DNA from 3 places in the Mesorhizobium sp. M0139 genome. Region 2 is predicted to be linked to each of the others. Evidence: predicted binding sites of a transcription regulator. Region 2 holds the regulator's gene; each other region holds the start of a gene.
The links. The regulator LexA, encoded in region 2, represses DNA repair genes until DNA is damaged. The targets are predictions, from matches to a motif close to TGTTCNNNNTGTGTTCNG.

Region 1 (3,474 bases), on a different contig from region 2:
TGTCGCGCTGGTCAACCAGGGCGTGCTGATCGCGCCCTTTCACAACATGATGCTGATCTCACCGGCCACCACCGGCGCCCAGGTCAACCGGCTGATCACCGCCTTCGCCACGGTTGCGGCAAGGCTGACGGCATGAGACAAGCTGCCAAGCCAAACTCGAGTACACTAATCATGACTTCACCTTCGGGCTCGACGCCCGCCGAGGCGCAAGCCTTTCTCGACGCCCATCCCGAAATCGAAGCCTTCGATATCGTCTTGACCGACGCCAACGGGGTCGGCCGCGGCAAGATCGTGCGCCGGCATGAGCTGAAAAGCATCTTCGAGGGCGGCCGCCACATGCCGATCTCGATCCTCGGCCTCGACATCACCGGCGAGGATGTGCACGAAACCGGGCTGATCTGGACGACTGGAGACGGCGACCTCAGGGCCTGGCCCATCCCCGGCACCCTGGTGCCGCTTTACGGCACCAACCCGCCGCGCGGCCAGCTGCTGATGGCGATGTACCATCTCGAGGGACAGCCAATGTCGTCGGACCCGCGCTTGGCGCTGGCCAGGCAGGTCGACATCTTGGCGGCCAAGGGCCTCTATCCCGCCGGCGCCTTCGAACTCGAATTTTTCCTGCTGGCCAATGAGCGCGATGCCGATGGCAAGGTGAAACCGGCGGACGCCGTGCTCGACGGCCGCCGCTCGGCCAAGACGGAAGTCTATTCCGTCGACCATCTGCACGGCATGGAGCCGTTGTTTTCCGACATCTATGCCGCGGCCAAGGCGCAAGGCATTCCGGCCGAAACGGTGATTTCCGAATACGCGCCCGGCCAGTACGAGCTGACGCTGAACTATCGCAAGGATGTCATGCGGGCGGCCGACGACCTCGTCATGTTGAAGCGGCTGGTGCGGGCGCAGGCGCGCCGCCATGGTGTCACCGCCTGCTTCATGGCCAAGCCGATCGAAAAATACGCCGGCTCCGGCATGCATTTCCATGTTTCGTTGCAGGACAAGAACGGCCGCAACGTTTTTGCCGAGGCTGGCGGCGAAAGCTGGTCGCTGCCGCTGCTGCAGGGGCTCGGCGGGCTGATCCAGACCATGGCCGAATCGATGCTGGTGTTTGCGCCGCACGCCAATTCCTGGCGGCGCTTCGTCTCGCAGTCCTATGCGCCGGTGGCGCCGACCTGGGGCGTCAACAACCGTTCGGTGGCGCTGCGCATCCCGGCGGGCGACGCCAAAAACCGGCGCATCGAGCACCGGCCGTCGGGTGTCGACGCCAATCCCTACCTGATCGCGGCAACGGTGCTGGCCGGCATCATCAAGGGTCTGGACGAAGGCCTCGACCCCGGCCCCGAAACCACTGGGAATGGCTATGAAGCCGCCGTCACGCGCACGACCATGCCGGTCGACTGGCGCGCCGCGATCGAGGCGGCGCGGGCCTCGAGCTTCCTGAAAGAGGCGCTTGGCGAGGATCTGCATCGCACCTTCGTGGCGATCAAGCAGTCGGAGTATCTGCGCGTCGCCCGCACCGTCAGCGAGCTGGATTACCACCTCTACCTCCATGAGGTCTGAGAGACCGCCTGGAACTCGGGCAGTCGTCCTGCTAGCCCGACGATCAGGCGGCGATTACTTTTTCGCCGCCTGCATCAAATGAGGTGGCGCTGCAGCCTTCAAGAACATATCATGAACGGATGAGCGCACCTACCGTCCGTGAAAAGCTGGCAATCCTGTCTGACGCCGCCAAATACGATGCTTCTTGCGCCTCGTCGGGCTCGGCGAAGAAGGATTCGCTCCAATCCGGCGGTATCGGCTCCACAGAAGGCATGGGCATCTGCCATTCCTACGCGCCGGATGGCCGCTGCATTTCGCTCCTGAAAATCCTGCTGACCAATTTCTGCATTTACGATTGCAGCTACTGCATCAACCGCTCGTCATCGAATGTGCGCCGCGCCCGCTTCAGCATCGAGGAGGTGGTGAAGCTGACCATGGATTTCTACCGGCGCAACTACATCGAGGGCCTCTTCCTGTCCTCAGGAGTCATCCGCTCCCCGGACGAGACCATGGCCGAGATGGTGGAGGTGGCGCGGCGGCTGCGGCTGGACGAAAAATTCTCCGGCTATATTCATCTGAAGACCATTCCGGAAAGCTCGGCCGAACTGGTCGAGCAGGCCGGGCTCTACGCCGACCGGCTGTCTATCAACGTCGAACTGCCGACCGATGAGGGCGTCAAGAAACTGGCGCCGGAGAAGAAGCCGGAAACGATCCGCCTTTCCATGGCGAACCTGCGCCGGAAGATGGAGGAAAAAGCCGAGCCGACGCTGAGGACCAAGAAGCGCGAACGCTTTGCGCCCGGAGGTCAGTCGACGCAGATGATCGTCGGCGCCGACAAGACATCCGACGACGGTATCTTACACTCCAGTGCGCGGCTCTATGGCAGCTACCATCTGCGGCGCGTCTATTACTCCGCCTTCAGCCCGATCCCGGATTCGTCATCGTCGCTGCCGCTGCAGAAACCGCCGCTGATGCGCGAGCACCGGCTCTATCAGGCCGACTGGCTGATGCGCTTCTACGGCTTTTCGCAGCCGGAAATCCTCGCCGGCAGCAGCGACGGCATGCTCGATCTCGCCATTGACCCCAAGCTCGCCTGGGCTTTGCGCAATCGGGCGAGGTTTCCCGTCGACATCAACCGCGCCGATCGGGAAGCGCTGCTGCGGGTTCCGGGTCTGGGCACCAAGGTGGTGGCGAAGATCCTTGAAACCCGCCGCCACCGACACATGCGGCTGGAAGATGTCGGACGGATCTGCCATTCGATCGCCAAGCTGAGGCCCTTCATCATCGCCGAAGGCTGGTCGCCGGGTAGACTGACGGACAAGACCGGCTTGCGCGACACGATCGTAAAGTCCTGCGAACAACTGTCTCTGTTTTGACCATGCAGCCGGCCCAGCTCGACCTTGCCCGATACACTGTCCGGCTAGCGAGCCAGACCGATTTCGCCGGTTGGCGCGATGCGGCACGGCGTCTGACGCTGAATGAGGTCCGGCCTGAGGATATTAGTTGGGGTGTCGGGTCCGACGCCAATGATCCTCGAGATGCCTTGCCGGCGGTGCCAGAGGGCGCGCAGCTTACCGTCCCGCGCGAGTTCATCGCCCATGCCGAAACCGCCTTCTGCCACTCCGACCCCGGCCGGTTTGCCTTTCTCTACTGGATGCTTTGGCGCCTGCGCACCGAGCCGAAACTGCTGGCGATCGCATCCGATCCCGACACCAGGCGGCTCGAAGCCATGGAAAAGGCGGTGCGGCGCGACAGCCATAAGATGCATGCCTTCGTACGCTTCCGGAAGATCGGCGACGGCGAGAACGAGCGCTACGTCGCCTGGTTCGAGCCGGAGCATTTCATTGTCGAGCGCAACGCGGATTTCTTCGTTCGGCGGTTCACCGGCATGCGCTGGACCATCCTGACGCCCTATGCCTCCGCCGACTGGAACGGCGA
Region 2 (3,474 bases):
GGAATTGCCGTCGAGATAAATCACGCCTTGCGGCAAGACAAAGCGTTCGCGCATGGAGCGCAGCGGATCGGCGGCATCCATTGCTTCGATTGTAGCGAGATCGGGTGTCGTGCTCATGATCCGGCGCCCCTCCATGGACAAACGCGCGCGGCGGAGCCTGCCGCCCAAACATGCCGGCGATCTTGAGTGGTCGCCCTTGAACTGTCAAACATTATATATAATTCACCCATTGAAAGGCTTTGATATATAATGATCCGCCGAGCGTTTATGTCTGATGGATCACGATGCTGGATGACGAGCAGACCTCGAAGACGGAAGCGGCCTATCGCCTGCTCAGGCGCGATATTCTTGCGACCCGGCTGGCGCCTGCCGCGCCGTTGAAGCTGAGCACGCTGCGCAACACCTACGGCATCGGCTGGACGCCGTTGCGCGAGGCGCTGTCGCGGCTGGAGGCGGAACGGCTTGTGACCGCCATCAGCAACCGCGGGTTTGCGGTCGCTCCCGTCTCTCGGGCGGAGCTCGAGGATTTGGCGCGTGCGCGGCTGGTGGTCGAACTGCCCCTGCTGGTGGAATCGATCGAGGAGGGCGACCGTGAGTGGGAAGACGCGGTCGTTGCCGCCCACTATCGTCTCTCACGGTGCGGGTCTGTTCTCGACGATCCATCGGATGATGCGGTCGACGCGTGGTACGAAAAACACGATGCCTTCCATGCGGCGCTGCTCAGTGCCGCGACATCCAGCTGGCTGCTGCGCTTCAATGCGACGATTTCCGACCAATTGCATCGCCATCACCGCTTTCTGGGTCTGGCCCCGACGCTGCGCGCCGCCGCCGGCCGCACGGATGGCCACCGGAAGGCCGTGGCGGCCCTGCGCGACGCCGTGGCGATCGAACACCATACCGCCCTGATGGAAGCGGCCCTCGATCGCGACGTCGAACGTGCGAAAACTCTGATGACCGCTCACATCGGCTACACGCTGCAGGTCTATGCCCAGAGCGAACCCGGCGCGGATGCTGCGCAGCCCCGTCCGAAAAGGAAGCGGCGATCGTAGCCGACGACGCAGGGCACTTTGTCTTCGTTTCACCCCGTTGCTGGCAACTGGGCGCAGGCGGCGCTCGCAGCGCCGAACGTTACGCTGAACAAAACGTCAACACATTCATTAAACTTTAAAAGGTTGCGGAACACAACTGGAACAGATAGTGTTTGTTCTGGGTTTGTTTTTTCTGATTCTGGTTTCAGAACCCTTGGGGGCCGCGATGCTGACGCGCAAACAACATGAGCTTCTGATGTTCATCCATGAACGCCTGAAGGAGAGCGGAATCCCGCCGTCCTTCGACGAGATGAAGGAAGCGCTCGACCTCGCCTCCAAGTCCGGCATCCACCGACTGATCACAGCGCTTGAGGAGCGCGGTTTCATTCGCCGGCTGCCGAACCGGGCGCGCGCGCTGGAAGTGCTGCGGCTGCCCGACTCGATCGCACCAGGCCTCAATGCGGCGAGGAAGTTTTCGCCGAGCGTCATTCAGGGCAGTCTTGGTCAAACCGGCCAAGGGCAAGGCGGCCAAGGACAAGGCGCGTTGGGCCAAGGCGGTCTCGGCCGCCAGATCAAGCCGGGCTCGCCGTCGCGTTCGATGTCGGCCGGCAATGACGATGCCGTTTCCGCGATTTCAATCCCGGTTATGGGACGCATCGCCGCCGGCGTGCCGATCGACGCCATCCAGCATCAGACCCATTCGATCTCGGTGCCGCCCGATATGATCATGGGCGGCGAACACTACGCGCTCGAGGTCAAGGGCGATTCGATGATCGAGGCCGGCATTTTCGATGGCGACACGGTCATCATCCGCAATGCCGACACAGCCAGCCCCGGCGAGATCGTGGTGGCGTTGGTCGACGATGAGGAAGCGACCCTGAAACGCTTCCGCCGCAAGGGCGCCTCGATCGCCCTGGAAGCCGCCAACCCGGCCTACGAGACCCGCATTTTTGGACCGGACAGGGTGAAGGTGCAGGGCAAGCTTGTCGGATTGATCCGGCGCTACTGAGCCGGCTTGGGTTTGTACTTTTCACGCTGGTTGTAAGGCGGCAGGCCGCGCGCTTCGCGGGAGAAGCGGCGTTGCTCGTGCCAGGGGCGATACGGCTTGTCGACGGCGAAGCGGATGGTTGGCGCTGCAGCTGCCGATTGCGGATCGAAGAAGACGGCGGCGCTGCCGTCGCGGGCCAGCTGTTTCTTCGTCACGACCAGCACCAGCGGGTCGCGGCACGGATTGTAGGCGGTGGCGTCATCGATGACGATCAGGCTCGCGAAGGCACAGGCCGGCCGCGCCGTCTTGCGGTCTTTCGCAAGCGCTACAATGGCTCCGGAAGGGTGCCGGGCGATACAGAGATCGCCGGTGCAATAGAAGGGCGAGCCGGGCGGCAGATCGAGCGGATCGAGATCGAACCGCGTATCTGTTGACTCGAAAATCTCAGGTGGGATAATGGTTTCGGCCCGCAGCGCCCGTTTCCAATTGTCCGTGGTGAATTCGTTGGAGCGTTCGCGGTTGAGGGCGAGTTCGCCGCCACCGATCGGCATGGCCACCAGATGCGCATCCTCGGATATGAGCACGTCGGGCGTAAGCACCTGCGGCACCGTCAACAGGCCGGCCAGCGCGAAAGGCACGGCCGCCAACCTGAGCCAGGTGGTGGCCATGGTGGCGATGACGAGGGCGACCGCCACCAACAGCACCGAGCGGATGGAGATCAGCCCGACGGCGTCGACCGGCGAGCGCTCGGAAATCCAGGCCGATATAGCGATCATCGCCATCAGACCCTTGCCCATCACATAGAGGAACGGCCCGTCGGCGCCGAACGGCATCGCCAGTGCGCTGAGCACGGCAAAAGGCATGACGATCAACGAAACAATCGGCATCACGGCCAGATTGGCGATCAGGCTGAGCGGCGACACACGCTGAAAATGCCAGATGGCGAACAGCAAGGTTGCACTGCCGGCGATGATCGAGGTCATGGCGAGGCCGCCCATGGCCAGCGCGAATTTTCGCGACAGGAAGCCGACGAAGGAGCGCTTTGCCGGCGGCGTTCTCACCTTGTCGGCGCGGTAATCGGCCCAGCCGGCATAGGCGCCGACAAGGGCGGCGGTGGCGGCAAACGACATGTGGAAGCTGGGACCGACCACCTCGTGCGGCGACACCAGGATGACGGCAATGGCGGAGATCGCCAGATTGCGCATGGTGAGTGCGGCGCGATCAAACAGCACGGCGACAAGCATGACCGCCAGCATGATGAAGCTGCGCTCGGCGGCAACCACGACGCCTGAAATGACGAGATAGGCGGCGATGGAGACGAGTGCTGCCACTGCTGCATATTTCTTGACTGGGCGGCGCGAAGAGAAATCGGGAAACAGCGCAAAGGCGCCACGCAGCAACGCCATGATGGTGCCGGCAACCAGCGCCATGTGCAGGCCGGAGATGGAGATGATGTGG
Region 3 (3,474 bases), on a different contig from region 2:
TCACGCGGTCGTAGCGCAAATCCTCGTCGCGGTATTTCGAGCGCGTGCCGCAACCGAGCGCCTGAATCAGGTCCGAAATCTGCTGGTTGGCGGCTAGCTTGTCGTTGCCGGCGCTGGCGACGTTGAGGATTTTTCCGCGCAGCGGCAGCACCGCCTGGCTGGCGCGGTCGCGCGCCTGCTTGGCCGAGCCGCCGGCCGAGTCGCCTTCGACGATGAACAGTTCGGCGCCCGCGGCGGCATTCTGCGTGCAGTCGGCGAGCTTGCCGGGAAGGCGCAGCTTGCGCACCGCGCTCTTGCGCGACACTTCCTTTTCCTGGCGCCGGCGCACCCGCTCGTCGGCGCGCGCAATCACCCATTCCAGCAGCTTGGAGGCTTCCTGCGGATTGTCGGCCAGCCAGTGGTCGAAGGGATCGCGGATGGCGGTCTCGACAATGCGAATGGCTTCGATCGTTGCCAGCCTGTCCTTGGTCTGGCCGACGAATTCCGGCTCGCGAATAAACACCGACAGCATGCCTGCCGCCGAGATCATCACGTCTTCGGAGGTGACGATCGAGGCGCGCTTGTTGCCGACCAGGTCGGCATAGGCCCGAAGCCCGCGCGTCAGCACATTGCGAAAGCCGGCCTCATGCGTGCCGCCTTCGCCGGTCGGGATTGTGTTGCAGTAGGAGTTGACGAAGCCGTCACCGCCGAACCAGGTCACCGCCCATTCCAGCGAACCGTGGCCGCCCTGCTTCTCGCTCTTGCCGGCGAAGATTTCGCGGGTCACCTGGAAGTCGTCGCCAAGCGATGCCTTGAGATAGTCCTTCAAGCCGCCGGGGAAATGGAACTCCGCCTTGGCGGGCGTCTGGTCCTTTTCCTTGATCAGCGATGGGTCGCAGCTCCAGCGGATCTCGACGCCGCCGAACAGATAGGCTTTCGAGCGGGTCATGCGATAGAGCCGCGCCGGCTCGAAGGCGGCGCCCTTGCCGAAAATCTGCTCGTCGGGATGGAAGCGGATTTTGGTGCCGCGCCGGTTGTGCACTTCGCCGAGCTGCTCCAGCCCGCTCACCGGAACGCCGCGCGAGAACCTTTGGCGGTAAAGCTGGCGACCGCGCGCGACTTCGACTTCGAGATGGTCCGACAGCGCATTTACGACCGAGACGCCGACACCGTGCAGACCGCCGGAGGTCTCATAGACCTTGCTATCGAACTTGCCGCCCGAATGCAGCGTCGTCATGATGACTTCGAGCGCCGGCTTCTTGAATTTCGGATGCGGATCGACCGGAATGCCGCGGCCATTGTCGGTAACGGTCAGAAACCCGTCGGCCGACAGCTCAACATCGATGAAGGTGGCATGGCCGGCGACCGCCTCGTCCATCGAATTGTCGATGACCTCGGCAAACAGATGGTGCATCGCCTTGTCGTCGGTGCCGCCAATATACATGCCGGGACGGCGCCGCACCGGCTCCAGCCCCTCCAGCACCTCGATGTCGGCGGCGCTATAGCCCTCGCTGCCGTCCTTGGTCGCAACGGAACGTTTCGTGGCCTGCACCAGCGGGTCGGCCGGGCGCGAAGGTGTCCGAGCCGGTTGGGGCTGCTTTTCCAGATTGCCGAAAAGATCGTTGTTGTCGTCCATGCCTGCCATAGAATCCGGTGCCGCGAATCACCCGTCGATACTGCCACGCTTTTCGGCGCCAAGCGACGGAAGTTCCTGTTACGTTCGGGGATTAAACCCTTCTTATCCTAAAACCTTTCGATAACCAAGCCGGCGGAAATAGGTCCAGCGAGAGCGGCCGCGATTCCTGAATCTTTAACAAAGCGGCCTAGCGTCGCCTCAACAAAACAAAAGACCACGAATGTCAGGGGTTGGTTGTGAGGGGCAAGGCCATAACGATGATTGGCATCGCTGCCGTCTTCGGCGCGATTTCAATCTTTGCCGCGGATTTCTGGGTGAAAAGCCAGGCCAAGGCCGATGCCGAAGAGAAAACGGCGTCGATCCCGGCGCCCGCCGTCCCCAAGGTCGTCTTCAAGACCATCGTGGTGGCCAACGCGCCGCTGCGTTACGGCATGGAGCTTGACCGGGCGCAGCTCAGCGAAATCCCATGGTCCGAGGATTCGGTGCCGCAGGGCGCGTTCACAACAGTCAATGCATTGCTCGCCGAAGGCAGCCGCGTGGTATTGTCGCCGATCGAGATCAACGAGCCGGTGCTGATCAGCAAATTGTCGGGGCCGAACGGCCGCGCGACGCTGTCCAACATGATGACGCCCGGCATGCGGGCGGTGACAATCCGCACCGACGAGATCGCCGGTGTCGGCGGCTTCGTCATGCCGGGCGACCGGGTCGACGTGGTGCTGACACGCGATGCGGGCGAAATCCAGGAAGTGGCCAAGAACGCGCAGGGCGCTGCCGGATCGACCGTTACCTCCGAGATCGTCGTCTCCGACGCCAAGGTGCTGACCGTGGGGCAGGGCGCCGACGAGCGCCAGACCACACCGCAGATCGCCAATTCCGTCACCATCGAGGTGACGACCGAAGGCGCGCAGAAAGTGGCGCTTGCCCGCACCGTCGGCACCTTGTCGCTGTCGCTCCGCTCGGCCGCAGACGGAGGGGCCGCCAAGGACGGCGTCACCACCATTTCGTCCTTCGGCGGATCGGTCGCCTCCGGCGTCCAGGCCGCTGCCGGCGCGCTGTTCACTGCCGCGACCAAGGAGCCTGAGAAGCCGAAATTCAAGACGATCATCGTGACGCGCGGCACGCAGGTCGAAGAATACCAGGTTCCTGCGCGGGACCAGCAATAACTGCCGGTGGGGACCGGGCGAGGGACGGGACAGATGTCGGGACTTCATGCATTTCGAACGACGAAAGGGCTGCGCACAATGCGGGCGCTTACGGTGGGGGCTTGCCTCGCCGCGGCCGCAATGCTCGGCCTCAGTGCGCCAGCCAAGGCCGACAACGATATCGTCCATGTCTCGTCGACAACGAATGCGTCGATCAAGGTAGCCAAGGGCAAGCCGAAGACGGTCATGACCAATGCCGCCTTCTACCAGATCGTCATCGGCGATCCGGAGATCGCCAACGTCAATCCGCTGACCGACAAATCCTTCTATGTGCTGGGCAACAATCTCGGCACCACCGGCATCGCGCTGTTCGACGAGAACAAGCAGTTGGTCGGCACCGTCGACATCGAGGTGACGCTGGACACCGACCAACTGGCCAGCACCATTCGCGCCAGCGTGCCGGACGCCAAGATCAAGGTCGGCTCGGCCAATGGCCGCGTCGTGCTGTCGGGCGAGGCCGATGACGCGGTCGCCGCCGAGAAGGCAAGCAAGATCGCCAGCCGCTTCTCTGGCAATGAAGAAGTGATCAATTCGGTCAACATCTCGTCCTCGCAGCAGGTTCAGCTCAACGTCCGCTTCGTCGAGATCAATCGCCAGGCCGGACAGGATCTCGGCGCCAAATACAGCGCCAATTTCGCTTACGGCATTGGCGGGCGC

Region 1: the regulator LexA is predicted to act here: its motif matches at 1,658-1,675, upstream of NKJ58_RS26120 (putative DNA modification/repair radical SAM protein).
Region 3: the regulator LexA is predicted to act here: its motif matches at 1,686-1,703, upstream of parE (DNA topoisomerase IV subunit B).

Annotation. Positions count from the first base shown of each region.
Region 1 is NZ_JAMYTN010000018.1:27,453-30,926, reverse strand. It holds gene NKJ58_RS26130 (aspartate aminotransferase family protein) at 1-136, shown strand, start outside; gene NKJ58_RS26125 (glutamine synthetase family protein) at 172-1,557, shown strand; gene NKJ58_RS26120 (putative DNA modification/repair radical SAM protein) at 1,677-2,912, shown strand; gene NKJ58_RS26115 (UdgX family uracil-DNA binding protein) at 2,915-3,474, shown strand, end outside.
Region 2 is NZ_JAMYTN010000002.1:15,550-19,023, forward strand. It holds gene kynU (kynureninase) at 1-117, opposite strand, end outside; gene NKJ58_RS02515 (GntR family transcriptional regulator) at 285-1,049, shown strand; gene lexA (transcriptional repressor LexA) at 1,255-2,037, shown strand; gene NKJ58_RS02525 (ComEC/Rec2 family competence protein) at 2,031-3,474, opposite strand, start outside.
Region 3 is NZ_JAMYTN010000004.1:166,738-170,211, reverse strand. It holds gene parE (DNA topoisomerase IV subunit B) at 1-1,615, opposite strand, end outside; gene cpaB (Flp pilus assembly protein CpaB) at 1,873-2,778, shown strand; gene NKJ58_RS08135 (type II and III secretion system protein family protein) at 2,812-3,474, shown strand, end outside.